DNA from 4 places in the Bacillus sp. AL-1R genome. Region 4 is predicted to be linked to each of the others. Evidence: riboswitches for the same ligand, from Rfam matches in the RefSeq annotation. Region 4 holds a riboswitch; each other region holds the start of a gene.
The links. A riboswitch is a leader RNA that binds a small molecule or an ion and turns the genes downstream of it on or off. The one in region 4 is predicted to bind S-adenosylmethionine.
Positions count from the first base shown of each region.

Region 1: it holds a riboswitch for S-adenosylmethionine, as region 4 does, so the genes downstream of both, metK (methionine adenosyltransferase) here and ACSBO6_RS02495 (methionine ABC transporter ATP-binding protein) in region 4, are expected to answer to the same signal.
Region 2: it holds a riboswitch for S-adenosylmethionine, as region 4 does, so the genes downstream of both, mtnK (S-methyl-5-thioribose kinase) here and ACSBO6_RS02495 (methionine ABC transporter ATP-binding protein) in region 4, are expected to answer to the same signal.
Region 3: it holds a riboswitch for S-adenosylmethionine, as region 4 does, so the genes downstream of both, ACSBO6_RS15240 (ABC transporter permease) here and ACSBO6_RS02495 (methionine ABC transporter ATP-binding protein) in region 4, are expected to answer to the same signal.

Region 1 is NZ_CP197469.1:3,665,425-3,668,909, forward strand. It holds gene metK (methionine adenosyltransferase) at 85-1,281, opposite strand; SAM riboswitch class I at 1,491-1,605, opposite strand; gene pckA (phosphoenolpyruvate carboxykinase (ATP)) at 1,918-3,485, shown strand, end outside.
Region 2 is NZ_CP197469.1:1,819,656-1,823,140, forward strand. It holds gene ACSBO6_RS08570 (pyridoxal phosphate-dependent aminotransferase) at 1-70, opposite strand, end outside; gene ACSBO6_RS08575 (carbon-nitrogen family hydrolase) at 216-1,010, shown strand; SAM riboswitch class I at 1,062-1,221, shown strand; gene mtnK (S-methyl-5-thioribose kinase) at 1,302-2,468, shown strand; gene mtnA (S-methyl-5-thioribose-1-phosphate isomerase) at 2,475-3,485, shown strand, end outside.
Region 3 is NZ_CP197469.1:3,171,053-3,174,537, forward strand. It holds gene ACSBO6_RS15230 (ABC transporter ATP-binding protein) at 1-502, opposite strand, end outside; gene ACSBO6_RS15235 (ABC transporter permease) at 516-1,463, opposite strand; gene ACSBO6_RS15240 (ABC transporter permease) at 1,463-2,395, opposite strand; SAM riboswitch class I at 2,612-2,710, opposite strand; SAM riboswitch class I at 2,781-2,887, opposite strand; gene ACSBO6_RS15245 (DUF2975 domain-containing protein) at 3,387-3,485, shown strand, end outside.
Region 4 is NZ_CP197469.1:527,790-531,274, forward strand. It holds gene gcvH (glycine cleavage system protein GcvH) at 1-275, shown strand, start outside; gene ACSBO6_RS02480 (ribonuclease M5) at 489-839, shown strand; gene ACSBO6_RS02485 (thioredoxin family protein) at 855-1,178, shown strand; gene ACSBO6_RS02490 (hypothetical protein) at 1,381-1,743, shown strand; SAM riboswitch class I at 1,821-1,931, shown strand; gene ACSBO6_RS02495 (methionine ABC transporter ATP-binding protein) at 2,071-3,072, shown strand; gene ACSBO6_RS02500 (methionine ABC transporter permease) at 3,074-3,485, shown strand, end outside.

The DNA.
Region 1 (3,485 bases), 1.3 Mb from region 4:
ATATGTAGAATAAAACAGCGTGATTCTAACTAAAACAAAAAAGACTGAATATAGCAAATGCCATATTCAGCCTTAATCATTTTATTATAGACCTGCTTCAGTTTTTAAAACTTCTGCTTTATCAGTACGCTCCCAAGGAAGATCGATATCTGTACGGCCAAAGTGACCATAAGCAGCAGTTTGTTTGTAAATCGGACGACGTAGGTCAAGCATTTTAATAATTCCTGCTGGACGTAGATCGAAGTTGTTGCGAATTACTTCAACTAATTTTTCTTCTGAAACTTTACCTGTACCAAAAGTATCAATCGCGATCGAAACTGGTTTAGCTACACCAATTGCATATGCTAATTGAACTTCAGCTTTATCAGCTAAGCCAGCAGCTACGATGTTTTTCGCAACGTAACGTGCAGCATAAGCAGCAGAACGGTCAACTTTAGTTGCATCTTTACCAGAGAATGCGCCACCACCGTGACGAGCATATCCACCGTAAGTATCAACAATAATTTTACGACCTGTTAAACCAGCATCCCCTTGAGGTCCACCGATTACGAAACGACCTGTTGGGTTGATAAAGAATTTTGTGTTTTCATCAATTAACTCAGCTGGTACTACTGGTTTAATTACAAGTTCTTTAATATCATTTTCAATTTGTTCTTGAGTAGCTTCTGGACCATGTTGTGTTGATACAACAATTGCATCAATACGAACTGGTTTGTTGTTTTCATCATACTCAACTGTTACTTGAGTTTTACCGTCTGGACGTAAGTAAGAAACTGTTTCATTTTTTCTAACTTCAGTTAAGCGGCGAGCAATTTTGTGTGATAATGAAATTGGAAGTGGCATTAATTCAGGTGTTTCATTTACAGCAAAACCGAACATTAAACCTTGGTCTCCTGCACCGATTGCTTCAATTTCTTCATCTGTCATACTACCTTCACGAGCTTCTAACGCTTGGTCTACACCTAGAGCGATATCTGCTGATTGCTCATCGATAGAAGTTAAAACTGCACATGTATCTGCATCAAATCCGTATTTTGCACGGTCATAACCGATTTCACGGATAGTTTCGCGAACGATTTTTGGGATATCTACATAAGTAGAAGTTGTAATTTCACCTGCAACAAGTACTAAACCTGTTGTAACTGAAGTTTCCGCTGCTACACGAGCATTCGGATCATTTGCTAAAATTGCATCAAGAATAGAATCTGAAATTTGGTCACAGATTTTATCTGGATGTCCTTCTGTAACTGATTCTGAAGTAAATAAACGACGTTGTGACATTGAGTCCCCTCCTAAATTGAATTGACGGATCTCTTTTTTCTCAACATAAGAATAAAAAGTTTGTTCCTATTCCTATGTTTCCCATTTAAGATAAAGATAACTCAGTGTAAATTACGAAATTGCCACTGTATTTAAGTTTTGAGCAAAAAAAAAGCCTTCCTCTTATCAAATATTACATGAGGAAAGGGTTCTTGGTTATTTGCCTTTCGCTCTTATCGTCCAAGACATAAAAAAATGTCTTGCATCAGGTTCAGCACCTTTCACTAAAAGTGAGGTTGCTGGGCTTCGTAGGGCCTGTATCCCTCCACCTACTCGGGATAAGAGAGTATCCGTATGAAAAGTATCATATTAAAATTTCACTTTCTTGTCAACAATTTTCATACTTACTTAGACATAATTCTACAATAATTTAATTTCTACATTCATTTCTATTTAAAGGGAAATTACTAATTATTATCTTACAATTTACTAAATTTCTTCTTTAGATTAAGTATATTTTACTCAAATTAATTTTTTAATCAAATTCATAACACATTTTGCGAACTAATAGTATACACTATTAAAATAAATGTGTTATACTATTTATCGAGATACCTACATGGCAGACAAATTATATTTAAAGGATGGTATTAGTATATGAAGACAGTTGATGTAAACTTTGAATTAAACGAATTACTTACTAGTAATCAAATGTATAACCAACTAAGCGTTTCTGAATTAGTTGAAAAAGTTTTAACAAGACAAGAAGGCATTTTAACGTCAACAGGAGCAGTTAGCGTTTCAACAGGTAAATATACTGGACGTTCACCTAAAGATAAATTTATTGTTAAAGAGGCATCTGTTGAAAATTTAATCGATTGGGGTTCAGTAAACCAACCAATCTCTGCTGACGTATTTGAAAAATTGTATAGCAAAGTACTTAACTACTTAAAAGATCGTAACGAATTATTCTTATTTAAAGGATTTGCTGGCGCTGATACTGAGTATCGTTTACCAATCCAAGTAATTAACGAATTTGCATGGCACAACTTATTTGCTCACCAATTATTTATTCGCCCAACTGAGCAAGAGCTTCAAACTCATGAATCAGAATTTACAATTATTTCTGCTCCTACATTTAAAGCAGACCCAGTGGTAGATGGAACAAATTCTGAGGCATTTGTTATTATATCATTTGAGAAGAAAATAATCTTAATCGGTGGTACGGAATATGCTGGTGAAATGAAAAAATCGATCTTCTCAATTATGAATTTCCTATTACCACAAAATAATGTTTTACCAATGCACTGTTCTGCTAACGTTGGTAGTGAAGGTGATGTGGCATTATTCTTTGGATTATCAGGAACTGGTAAAACAACATTATCTGCAGATGCAGACCGTAAGTTAATCGGTGACGATGAGCACGGCTGGTCAGATAATGGTGTATTTAATATTGAAGGCGGTTGCTACGCTAAATGTATCAATTTAACATTTGAAAAAGAGCCACAAATTTTCTCTGCAATTAAATTTGGTACAGTGTTAGAAAATGTTGTTGTTAAATCTGATAGCCGTTTAGCTGACTATGATGATACAACTTTAACAGAAAATACTCGTGCTGCATACCCAATGCAAGCAATTCAAAATATCATTGAGCCAAGTGTTGCTGGACATCCACAAGCGATTATCTTTTTAACTGCTGATGCATTTGGAGTATTACCTCCAATCAGTAAATTAACAAAAGAGCAAGCAATGTATCATTTCTTAAGCGGATTTACAAGCAAATTAGCTGGTACTGAGCGTGGCGTTACTTCTCCACAAGTAACATTCTCTACATGTTTCGGATCACCATTCTTACCGCTTCCAGCTGTAGAATATGCAAAAATGCTTGGTGAAAAAATTGAAAAACATAATGTAAATGTATTCTTAGTAAACACTGGTTGGACTGGTGGAGAATACGGTGTAGGTAAACGTATGAACTTATCTTACACAAGAGCAATGGTTCACGCTGCACTTGAAGGTGAGTTAAACAATATTGAAACTACACAAGATGAGTTTTTCGGTTTAGCAATTCCTACTCATGTACCTGGTGTACCTGATAGCGTATTAGTTCCATCAACAACATGGGAAGATAAATCAGCTTATGATCAAAAAGCTCTTGAATTAGTAAACAAATTCAAAGAAAACTTCAAAAAATTTGAAGGCTTTGATGCTAAATTAGCTGAACT
Region 2 (3,485 bases), 1.3 Mb from region 4:
CTTTTTGAACTAGTGATGCAAAAAATTGTTTTGGTAAATTGTTTAATAGTTTACTATGATTCAAGTGTATCACTCCAAAAATATAATAAAATTAATTTAATAAATCGTTTCTTAATCGAATGATTTTCATGAACGACTGTTGCAATAACTTTCACCATCATATATGCTCGATGTAAAAATGTCTATAAAATTTAGAATAGGGTGAATAAATTGTGATTAAAATTGCGTGTATTCAATGTGACGTTATTTTAGGAGAATCAAAGGCTAATTTAGAGAAAATAAGAACGCAAATAAACGAGGCACTGAAAGAAAATATTCGTGTAATCGTATTACCTGAGCTATGGACAACGGGCTATTGTCTAAAAGAAATTGACTTGCACACAGGTGAACAAGAAGCAATTATTTCTGAACTTCAGTCCATTGCAAAATCGAATAATGTACTATTGATTGCTGGTTCGTTCCCTATTGCTAGAGAAAATGGTGTTACGAATACGTTAATTGTGATTAACAATACTGGCGAGGTTGTAAAATCGTATGACAAAGTTCATTTATTCCAGTTAATGAACGAGCATCACTATCTTCAATCAGGAAAAACAGATGGTCTGTTTGAAATCGATGGATTAACGGCTGCAGGTTTTGTTTGCTATGATTTGCGTTTTCCAGAATGGATTGGCGCTCATTCGCAAAAAGGTGCAAAAGTTTTATTTTTCGTTGCCGAATGGCCAATTCAAAGAATGAATCATTGGGAAATTTTATTAAAAGCAAGAGCAATCGAAAATCAGTGTTATGTTGTTGCGTGTAATCGGGTAGGGAAAGATTTAGCGAACACATTTGGTGGAGGATCTATGATTATTGACCCTTGGGGTGAAGTAATTTCCAAAGGTAGCGTGAATGAAGAAATTGTTTTTGGTGAAATTGATCCGAAAAAAGTAGACGAAATACGAGGTACAATCCCTATTTTTGAAGACAGAAAAGAAGAAATTTACAAAAAGTTTCAAAAAAGTAATTGACAAATTAAAAATGTATAAACTAAAATACGATTATAAAATCAAATATGCGAACTCTTATTTCGAGTAGGCGGAGGGATTTGGCCCGACGATGCCCAGCAACCGACCGTAATACCATTGTGAAATGGGGCGTATTATTTACGCCTTGAGCTTAAATGCTCAGTAAGGCACGGTGCTAATTCCAACAGAAAAGAAATTTTCTGGTAGATAAGAGACGAAAGCCAATTAGTATTGCCTCTTTTCGTCTCGGAAAAGAGGCTTTTTATTTTGCAAAATTCAAAGGGGATGAATTTAGTGACTGTTATTGAACGAAAAGAATATAGACCTTTAACAGAACAAACTGCGATTACTTATTTACAAAAACTTGGCTATTTTAAAAATGAACGTTGTGAAAGTATAGAAATCGGGGATGGAAATTTAAATTTAGTGTTTAGAGTTAAACCATTAGGAAGCGAGAAAGGGTTAATTATAAAGCAGGCTCTACCATATGCAAAAGTTGTCGGTGAAAGCTGGCCACTTACTTTAAAGCGAGCTACGATCGAAAGTAATGCGACAAAAATATACAATGAGTTAATCCCATTGCATGCACCAAAAATTTTAGCGCATGATGAAGAGCAAGCTGTAACTGTAATGGAAGATCTTTCACACTTGCAAATTTTACGAAAAGGACTTATTGAGAAGAAAAGCTATCCGTTTTTAGCTGAACATATCGGAGAATTTCTAGCAAAATCATTATTTTACACTTCAGATTTCGGAGCTTCACCTGCTAAGAAAAAAGAGTTAGAGTATCTTTTTAATAATCCTGAATTATGTGATATAACAGAAAATCTTGTTTTCACAGATCCATTTTTTAATAGTGAAACAAATAGTTTTGAAGAAGAATTAACAGACGAAATTCAAGTGCTATGGAATGATGCAGATCTACAACTTGAGGTGGCAAAACTAAAATTAGATTTCTTATCGAAAAAAGAAGCGTTATTACATGGTGATTTACATACGGGAAGCATTTTCGCATCTGCAACAGAAACAAAAGTCATTGACCCTGAATTTGCATTTGTCGGACCAATCGGATTTGATTTAGGGCAAATTCAAGCAAATTTACTGTTTCAACTGTTCAGCCGTACTGAATTAAAAGACGAAATTTTCGATCATATTTTAACCATCGAAAAAGTGTTTAATGAAACATTTACTCAACTATGGGAAGAGCATAGTGTTAGACCATTTAACCAAAAAGCTCTAATTAAAGAAAAACTGGAAGGATATTGGATAGATGCAATTGGGGTTATTGGATGTGAATTAATCCGAAGAAGCATCGGTCTAGCTCATGTTGAAGACTTTGATTCCCTTGAACACCATCAAAAAATTTATGCAAAGAAAAAAGTCTTAATATTCGGAGTTCATTGCATAAAAAATAGATTTACTATTAGGAATATTAGGAATTTACTTAACGGATTGGAGTAATTATTGATGACTACATTACAGCAAATACCTGAATCATTACAATGGAACGGTGAAAGTTTAAAAATTTTAGACCAAACAAAATTACCTACTGAAATTCACTACTTTGATGCAACGACATTAATTGATGTACGTGAAGCAATCGTAAAATTACAAGTAAGAGGAGCACCAGCGATTGGTTTGGCAGCTGCATATGGACTTTATTTAGGTGTTCGAGAACTTGAAACTGAACAAATTGATGAATTTCATCAACAAGCACGATTATTAGCGGATGAATTAATTAGTGCTAGACCAACGGCAGTAAATTTAGCATGGGCTGTTGAAAAACTAATTAAAACTAGTAAAGAAGCAGTGACTGTAGCCGAAGCTAAATTAATCATCATGGAAGAAGCGATTAAATTACATATAGCAGACGAGGCAACTTGCAAGAGAATAGGTGAAAATGCTTTAACATTACTACATGACGGGGCAGCAGTATTAACTCATTGCAACGCAGGGAGTATTGCAACAAGTCGATACGGAACAGCCTTAGCCCCACTTCATTTAGCAAAAGAAAAAGGCTGGGAAATATCAGCTTATGCAACAGAAACAAGACCAGTATTTCAAGGAGCAAGACTAACATCTTGGGAATTGAACCAAAGTGGTATCCCTGTTACATTACTAACTGATAATATGGTCGGCTATTTATTGCAAAATAAAAAAGTAGATGCCGTTATTGTTGGAGCAGATCGCATTACCGCAAATGGAGACACTGCAAATAAAATTGGTACATTACAATTAGCGATTTTAGCTAACTTTTACCAAATCCCATTTTATGTAGCCGCACCTTTATCAACAATTGACTTATCAATCGAATCAGGGAATGAAATTGTCATCGAACAACGCGATCGTACTGAAGTAACACATATCGGAAATGTACAAATTGCACCGGAAGGCATCGATGTACTAAACCCAGCGTTTGACGTGACACCGAATGAATTAATAACGGCTATTATTACGGAAAAAGGAATTATTTCTAGC
Region 3 (3,485 bases), 1.8 Mb from region 4:
TAGCGATTACTACACGCTGCCTCATACCACCACTAAACTCATGTGGATACTCGGAATAACGGTTAAACGGATCTGGAATACCAACTTGTTGTAGCAACTCGATCGTTTTTTGTTTGGCCTCCTTTTTCGATAGATTTTTATGCTTTATTAACACTTCGTCTATTTGTCTACCAATCTTCATTGTTGGATTTAATGCAGACATAGGGTCCTGAAAAATCATCCCTATTTCAGATCCTCTTATTCTTTGATATTCCTTTTTTGAAAAATTGATTAAGTCTTTTCCTTTAAAGGAAATTTCGCCTTCTTTTATGCTTCCAGCAGTTTTTGGAATCATCCCCATAACAGATTGTGCTGTTACACTTTTTCCACATCCACTTTCACCTACAATGGCTAAAATTTCTCCACGATCGACATGGAATGAAACACCTCTTACAGCTTTAATCTCTCCACCATTTGTACGAAAAGAGACATGTAAATCATTAACCTTTAATAAATAATTCACTGTTTATCCCTCCTTACTTATTCGACTTAGGATCCAATGCATCTTGTAATCCATCACCAAAAGCATTAAAAGCAAACATCGTTAATGAAATCATTAAACCTGGGAAAAACAATCTCCACCACTGTCCACTTAAAATAACTCCCAATGAATCGTTTGCCATTGTACCCCAGCTTGCTGACGGGGCCTGTACCCCTAATCCTAGAAAACTTAAAAAAGATTCAGCAAATATAGCGTGAGGAATCGTAAAGGTTAAATTTACAATAATAATTCCCATCATATTCGGAATAAGATGTTTTAAAATTATATTCCAATGTGATGTACCAAGCTTTTGTGCAGCGAGTATAAATTCTTGTTGTTTTAATTGTAGGACCTGTCCTCTAACGATTCTTGCCATTCCTACCCAGCCTGTGATTGATAACGCTAAAATTATCGTACCTAGTCCTGGCTTCATAATAACCATTAAGAGGATTACAACTAGTAAATACGGTATCCCATAAAGAATTTCCACAATTCTCATTAAAACACTATCGATTCGATCTCCTATTTTACCTCTGCCAACCATATAGCCTGAAATTCCCCCTACAAATACTCCAATCAATAAATCGATTAAAGCTGCAGAGAATCCGATAATGAGTGATATTCTAGCACCAGCCCAAGTTCTTGCCCAAACATCCCTACCTAAATCATCCGTTCCAAACCAATGTTTGCTTGATAAAGATAAATTGCCTTGAGTTAAAGATTGTTTACTTGGACTATACGGAACCATATGTGGTCCTACAATTGAAAGGATAATAATGAGTGTAAGTAAAATAAATCCAACTACTGCAAGTTTATTTTTAGCTATCTTTCTAAAAATCTCATTCGCATAGGTTTCCTGGGGTCTTGAAATATTTTGTTTCTGTATAGTCGACCGATCGATCTTGCGAAAGAGAGTGTCGAGATTCGTTTCGGGTTGATTCATTATGATTCATCTCCCTTTCCAAATTTTATTCGTGGATCAATCAAACGATAGGATAAATCGATTACAAATAACGTACCGATCAATATAAAACTATAAAAAATAGTAGTACCTAATATAACTGGGTAATCTCGATTGAAAATGCTATCTACAAAATATTTACCAAGACCTGGGATGGCAAATATCTTCTCAATTACAAAAGTTCCAGTAATGACAGCTGCAAATAAGGGACCAATAAAAGAAATAACTGGAATTAACGCGTTTCGTATACCATGCTTTATGACAATCTCAAATGTTGAAAGACCCTTAGCTTCTGCAGTTTTAATGAAATTCTGACTTAAAATCTCGATCATACTAGTACGGACAAATCTAGTAATTATTGCGATTGGACCTACCGTTAAAGCGATTGTCGGTAAGATAGAATGACTCCAGGTCCCCCAAGATGCTACTGGTAAGAGTCCCCATTGAACACTAATATATTTTATTAATAATGGAGCTAATATAAAGCTAGGAACCGAAATTCCAATGATTGCTATAAACATTGATAAATAATCAAGTAACCTATTATGCCTTAACGCTGCAATCGTTCCTAATCCAATACCAACCACGCAAGCTATTAACAATGCTTGAATTCCTAACAATGCTGATGGTCCAAATCCCTCTGCAATTAATGTGTTTACCCCTCTCGATTTCGATTGAATAGATGGACCAAAATCAAAATGTAATAAATCTTTAAGATATAGTAAGTATTGAACATATAGCGGTTCATCTAAATTGTATTTAGCCCGCATATTCCTAACAATTTCCTCAGGTAATGATTTTGCATCCGATGCAAATGGATCACCAGGAATAAGATGCATAATGATAAAAGTAAGCGTGATAATAATCCAAATCGTGAGGATCATAGTTGTTAATCTTTTAAATAAAAATCTCATTTTCAGTATCTTCCCCCTTTTAAAAACTGGTTTATATGTAGAACACCTAATTTGGTGGCAACAACAAATGAAAATATAAAAACCATATTAAACACATAAGAATACTTGGTTATATAATCAAAAAATTTCCAACACTTCTTCTTTAAGCTCCACATTCATAAGATTTATTCTTAAAAACCTCTCAACACAGACAAGTTGAGAGGTTTTTACTAACTCTACTTATCTTTGGGATCTCCCTTGGAATTGGCACGGTATTACAAAGAACCCGCTGCCGAGGTTTCATAGGGCCAGTCCCTCCACCTCTCTGGATAAGAAATTTTATTTTGTTTTAAAGATGAAAAAAATCCCCTTCTAAGATAGAAGAGGACTTGTTTTTCATCTACTCTTCTTATCTTTTCAGGGCTATACCCTGATGGAATTAGCACAGTGTTCATATAGAACCCGCTGCTGAGGTATCATAGGGCCAAGTCCCTCCACCTCTCTGGATAAGAATTATTTGGTATGTACTTTATAAATTGATTGAACCAAGATTAACCGATATAAAAATTCGCGTCAACCCATTTGCTAAATGTTCGATTTTTCAGTATTTTTTGGGAATTAATTCCAAATTATTGTAGAAAACCTTGTTACTCCAAACAATATAATTTATTATCAAATCTAACAAGTAACAATACTTTAGCCATTTACCTTATATATTTATCTTGATTCTTTCTATTAAAACCTTAAATACAACAAATTAACGATTAAAACCAAATCGGTAATTATTATATTAAAAAATTAATTTTGTTTTTTAATTGTTGTAAAAAAACAATTAAATCAATTCACCTATTCTCTTTCATATTCCATTTCAATCTACTCTTTTAATTTATTCTCAGTATTTTTGCGCTTTTATATAACATTCTAAATAAAATAAAAAACAACATATTTTTATTGTTAATCGATAAATAATATAATAAATTCATCTTGTTATTAAAAAAGTGAGGTATATAATATGAATGGTAAAAGAGGTTCAACTACATTCTTAAAAGCAATTATTTTTCTTGTTGGAATTGCAGTGCTTGCTTTATGTATATTTTTGGTCCCAAATATT
Region 4 (3,485 bases):
ATATCGTATTTGTTGAACTACCAGAAGTAGGCGATGAGCTTACTGTTAATGAGCCATTCGGTAGCGTTGAGTCTGTAAAAACAGTATCTGAACTATATGCTCCAATCAGTGGTAAAGTAATTGAAGTAAATTCTGATCTAGATGAAAATCCTGAATTCGTAAACGAATCTCCATACGAAAAAGCATGGATGGTAGTTGTTGAAGCTACAGACGCTTCTCAACTTGATGAGTTAATGACTGCTGGTCAATACGAAGAAATGATCAATCAAGATTAATTATCTAAAAAAGCGTCCTTTTGGGCGCTTTTTTATTTTGAGTGTATAATAAAAGTAATAAAGCTTAACTTATTTACATAAAACATAATTTAAAGGGACATTTTCATTAAGGGAAAAAAAGGAAACAACAAAGAGGAAATCGAATATACTATATACAAAAGATTTTTAGTCAAAAGTTTTTGAGTCCTATACATTAGGTGATGCCCAGTGAATATTGAAGATCAAAGAAAAGTTATCATTGTCGAAGGTACTACTGATAAGAGAAAGATACAGACGATCATAAAGGAGCCTGTTGATATTATCTGTACGAATGGTACAGTTGGTACTTCAAAGCTAGATGAGCTTGCTGAAATGTTAGATTTAAGAGAAATCTATGTGTTAGTAGATGCAGATGAGGCCGGTGAAAAGCTTAGAAGACTGTTAAAAAGAGAATTTCCACAGGCAGAGCATCTGTACATTGATCGAAGTTATCGAGAAGTGGCAACAGCTCCGAGTCAACATTTAGCTAGTGTATTATTAGGGGCGGATATTTTAGTATTTACAGATTATTTACGTACAAATTAAAAAGGAATAAAGATTATGCAGCAATGGACAAAGAATGAAATAATGCAAAGAGTTCAATCAAAAGAGACAACAGTTATTTATATCTATACCGCAATGTGTGGTACATGCCAAGTAGCGTCAAAAATGCTAGAAATAGTAAATGAGATTCTGCCAAATTTACCAATCTGTAAGGTGAATATTAATGAAATAGTGGAGGAAGCTCAAAGTTGGAAAGTTGAAAGTGTACCTTGTTTACTTATTTTTGAAAATGGGGAAATGAAACAAAAAATTTACGCTTTCAAGTCTGTACCTTATTTACATGAATTGTTAAAAAAATATAATTTATATATTAAACGATGAGTGCATACTGTTAGTTGCACTCTTTTTATATGGCTAAAACTATTTCCTGATTTTAGACATATTTCTTGGGAAATGAGTTGAATGTTGTAGAAATAAAATTAAAATATAGATTTTTATCAAGGTAAATGTCGAGAGAAATATAAAGAATACACCTCTTATCTATGAGAAAATAAGATTAAAGAATTCGGGAGAGGTGTTTATTATGGAAATCAAGGAGTGGGTTGGACAAGCAAGAAACTTATTTATAAAAAAGGAATATTTACAAATCATTTTGCCAATTGAAGAAAAGATTGTAGAAATTAATTGTCTGAATGAAAAAGTTTTTATAAAGTTAAGCAAAAAGGCTCCTTTTATTGAGGTAATTGATCGTTCGATTCCGCAACTCAGAGTTAGTTTTTCAAAGGATGGATGGGAATATCTAAATTCAGGTTTGCAAAGATTAGGGCTTTTATTAAAACTAAATGACGCTTCTTTTGAAGGGAACTATCGATTATTACTACTTATGGAAACCATTTTTCAATATACGAGTGTTGAAAACGAAAAAAAACTTATAGAAAATTGTTGACAACTTGTGTCTATCTTTGTAGAATTGGACTTACGTTAAAGAAATTGCACTCAACAACTAAATAGATCGTAAGTTAACTCTTATCGAGAGAGGTGGAGGGACTGTGCCCTGTGAAACCCAGCAACCGTCAATGATCGTCATTGAAATGGTGCTAATTCCTGCAAAGCATATGCTTTGAGAGATGAGAGAAAGGAATACTTTTTGTATGTTAAACCTTTCTGCTCATGTGAGTTGAAAGGTTTTTTTGTTTTATGCGACTAAAAAAGTACTTTCTTACAAAAAATTGAAAGAAAAGTTGTTAGAATGTTTTGAAAGGAGAACAAGTGTATGATTCAAATAAATAATGTAAGTAAAACATACAAGGGTAAAAAGGGCACAGTTACCGCAGTACAAAATGTTTCGTTAAATATTGAAGCAGGTGAAATTTTTGGCATGATCGGATATAGCGGCGCAGGGAAAAGTACGTTATTACGTATGCTGAATGGACTTGAATCACCTACAACAGGTGAAGTTATTATTAATGGTCAATCGATCTCTAAATGCTCATCTAATCAGTTAAGAAAAGCAAGACAGAAAATAGGAATGATTTTTCAGCATTTTAATTTATTGTGGTCAAGAACTGTATTAGAAAATATACTTTTCCCACTTGAAATTGCTAAAGTTCCAAAAAAGGAAAGCATTAATCGTGCGAAAGAATTAATTAAACTTGTTGGTCTTGAAGGTAGAGAAAATGCTTATCCTTCTGAACTGAGTGGAGGTCAAAAGCAACGTGTCGGAATTGCAAGAGCACTTGCTAATAATCCAGATGTTCTTTTATGTGATGAAGCGACTTCTGCACTAGATCCAGAAACAACGGATTCAATATTAGCTTTACTAACTAATATAAATAAACAGCTTGGCATTACAATTATCCTAATTACTCATGAAATGCATGTCATTCAAAAAATCTGTCAAAGAGTAGCTGTAATGGAAAACGGAAGTGTAGTAGAAGAAGGCCATGTTGTTGATGTATTTACTCGTCCTAAACAAGCAATTACAAAGAAATTTGTGACGCAAATCAAAGGCGATGAAGGTGAAGTAATTTCTCATGGTGATGGGAAGGATAATACTTACAAGCTTACCTTTAAAAATGGTCAAGCAGATCAGCCACATATTTCTGAAGTTGTTAAGCATTTTGATATTGAGATTAACATTCTGCAAGGGAAAATTGTTCAAACTGCTGAAGGCTCTTATGGGACAATGAAGATTCAACTTGTTGGAGACATAAATAACATCAAAGAGGCAATTGCTTATTTAGAATCAAAACAAGTTGAAGTGGAGGTAGCATAAGATGACACAACTTTTTCCGAATGTTGATTGGGATGCAATGCTTTTAGCCACTCAAGAAACATTATTCATGACAGTAATAGCTGCACTTGCAACGTTCATTTTTGGACTAATAATAGGTTTATTCTTATTTTTAACTAGCAAAGATCAGCTTCTTGAAAATAAATTTTTTAATACTATCCTAGCAGCGTTTGTAAATATTTTTCGTTCAATACCGTTTATCATTTTAATCATTTTATTAATTCCATTTACCATCTTTATTCTTGACACTATGCTTGGAGCAAAAGCTGCATTACCAGCATTAATAATTGGTGCTGCACCATTCTATGCAAGGATGGTTGAAATCGGATTACGTGAAATTGATAAAGGTGTAATCGAAGCTGCAAGAGCAATGGGAGCTAGTACCTTTACAATCA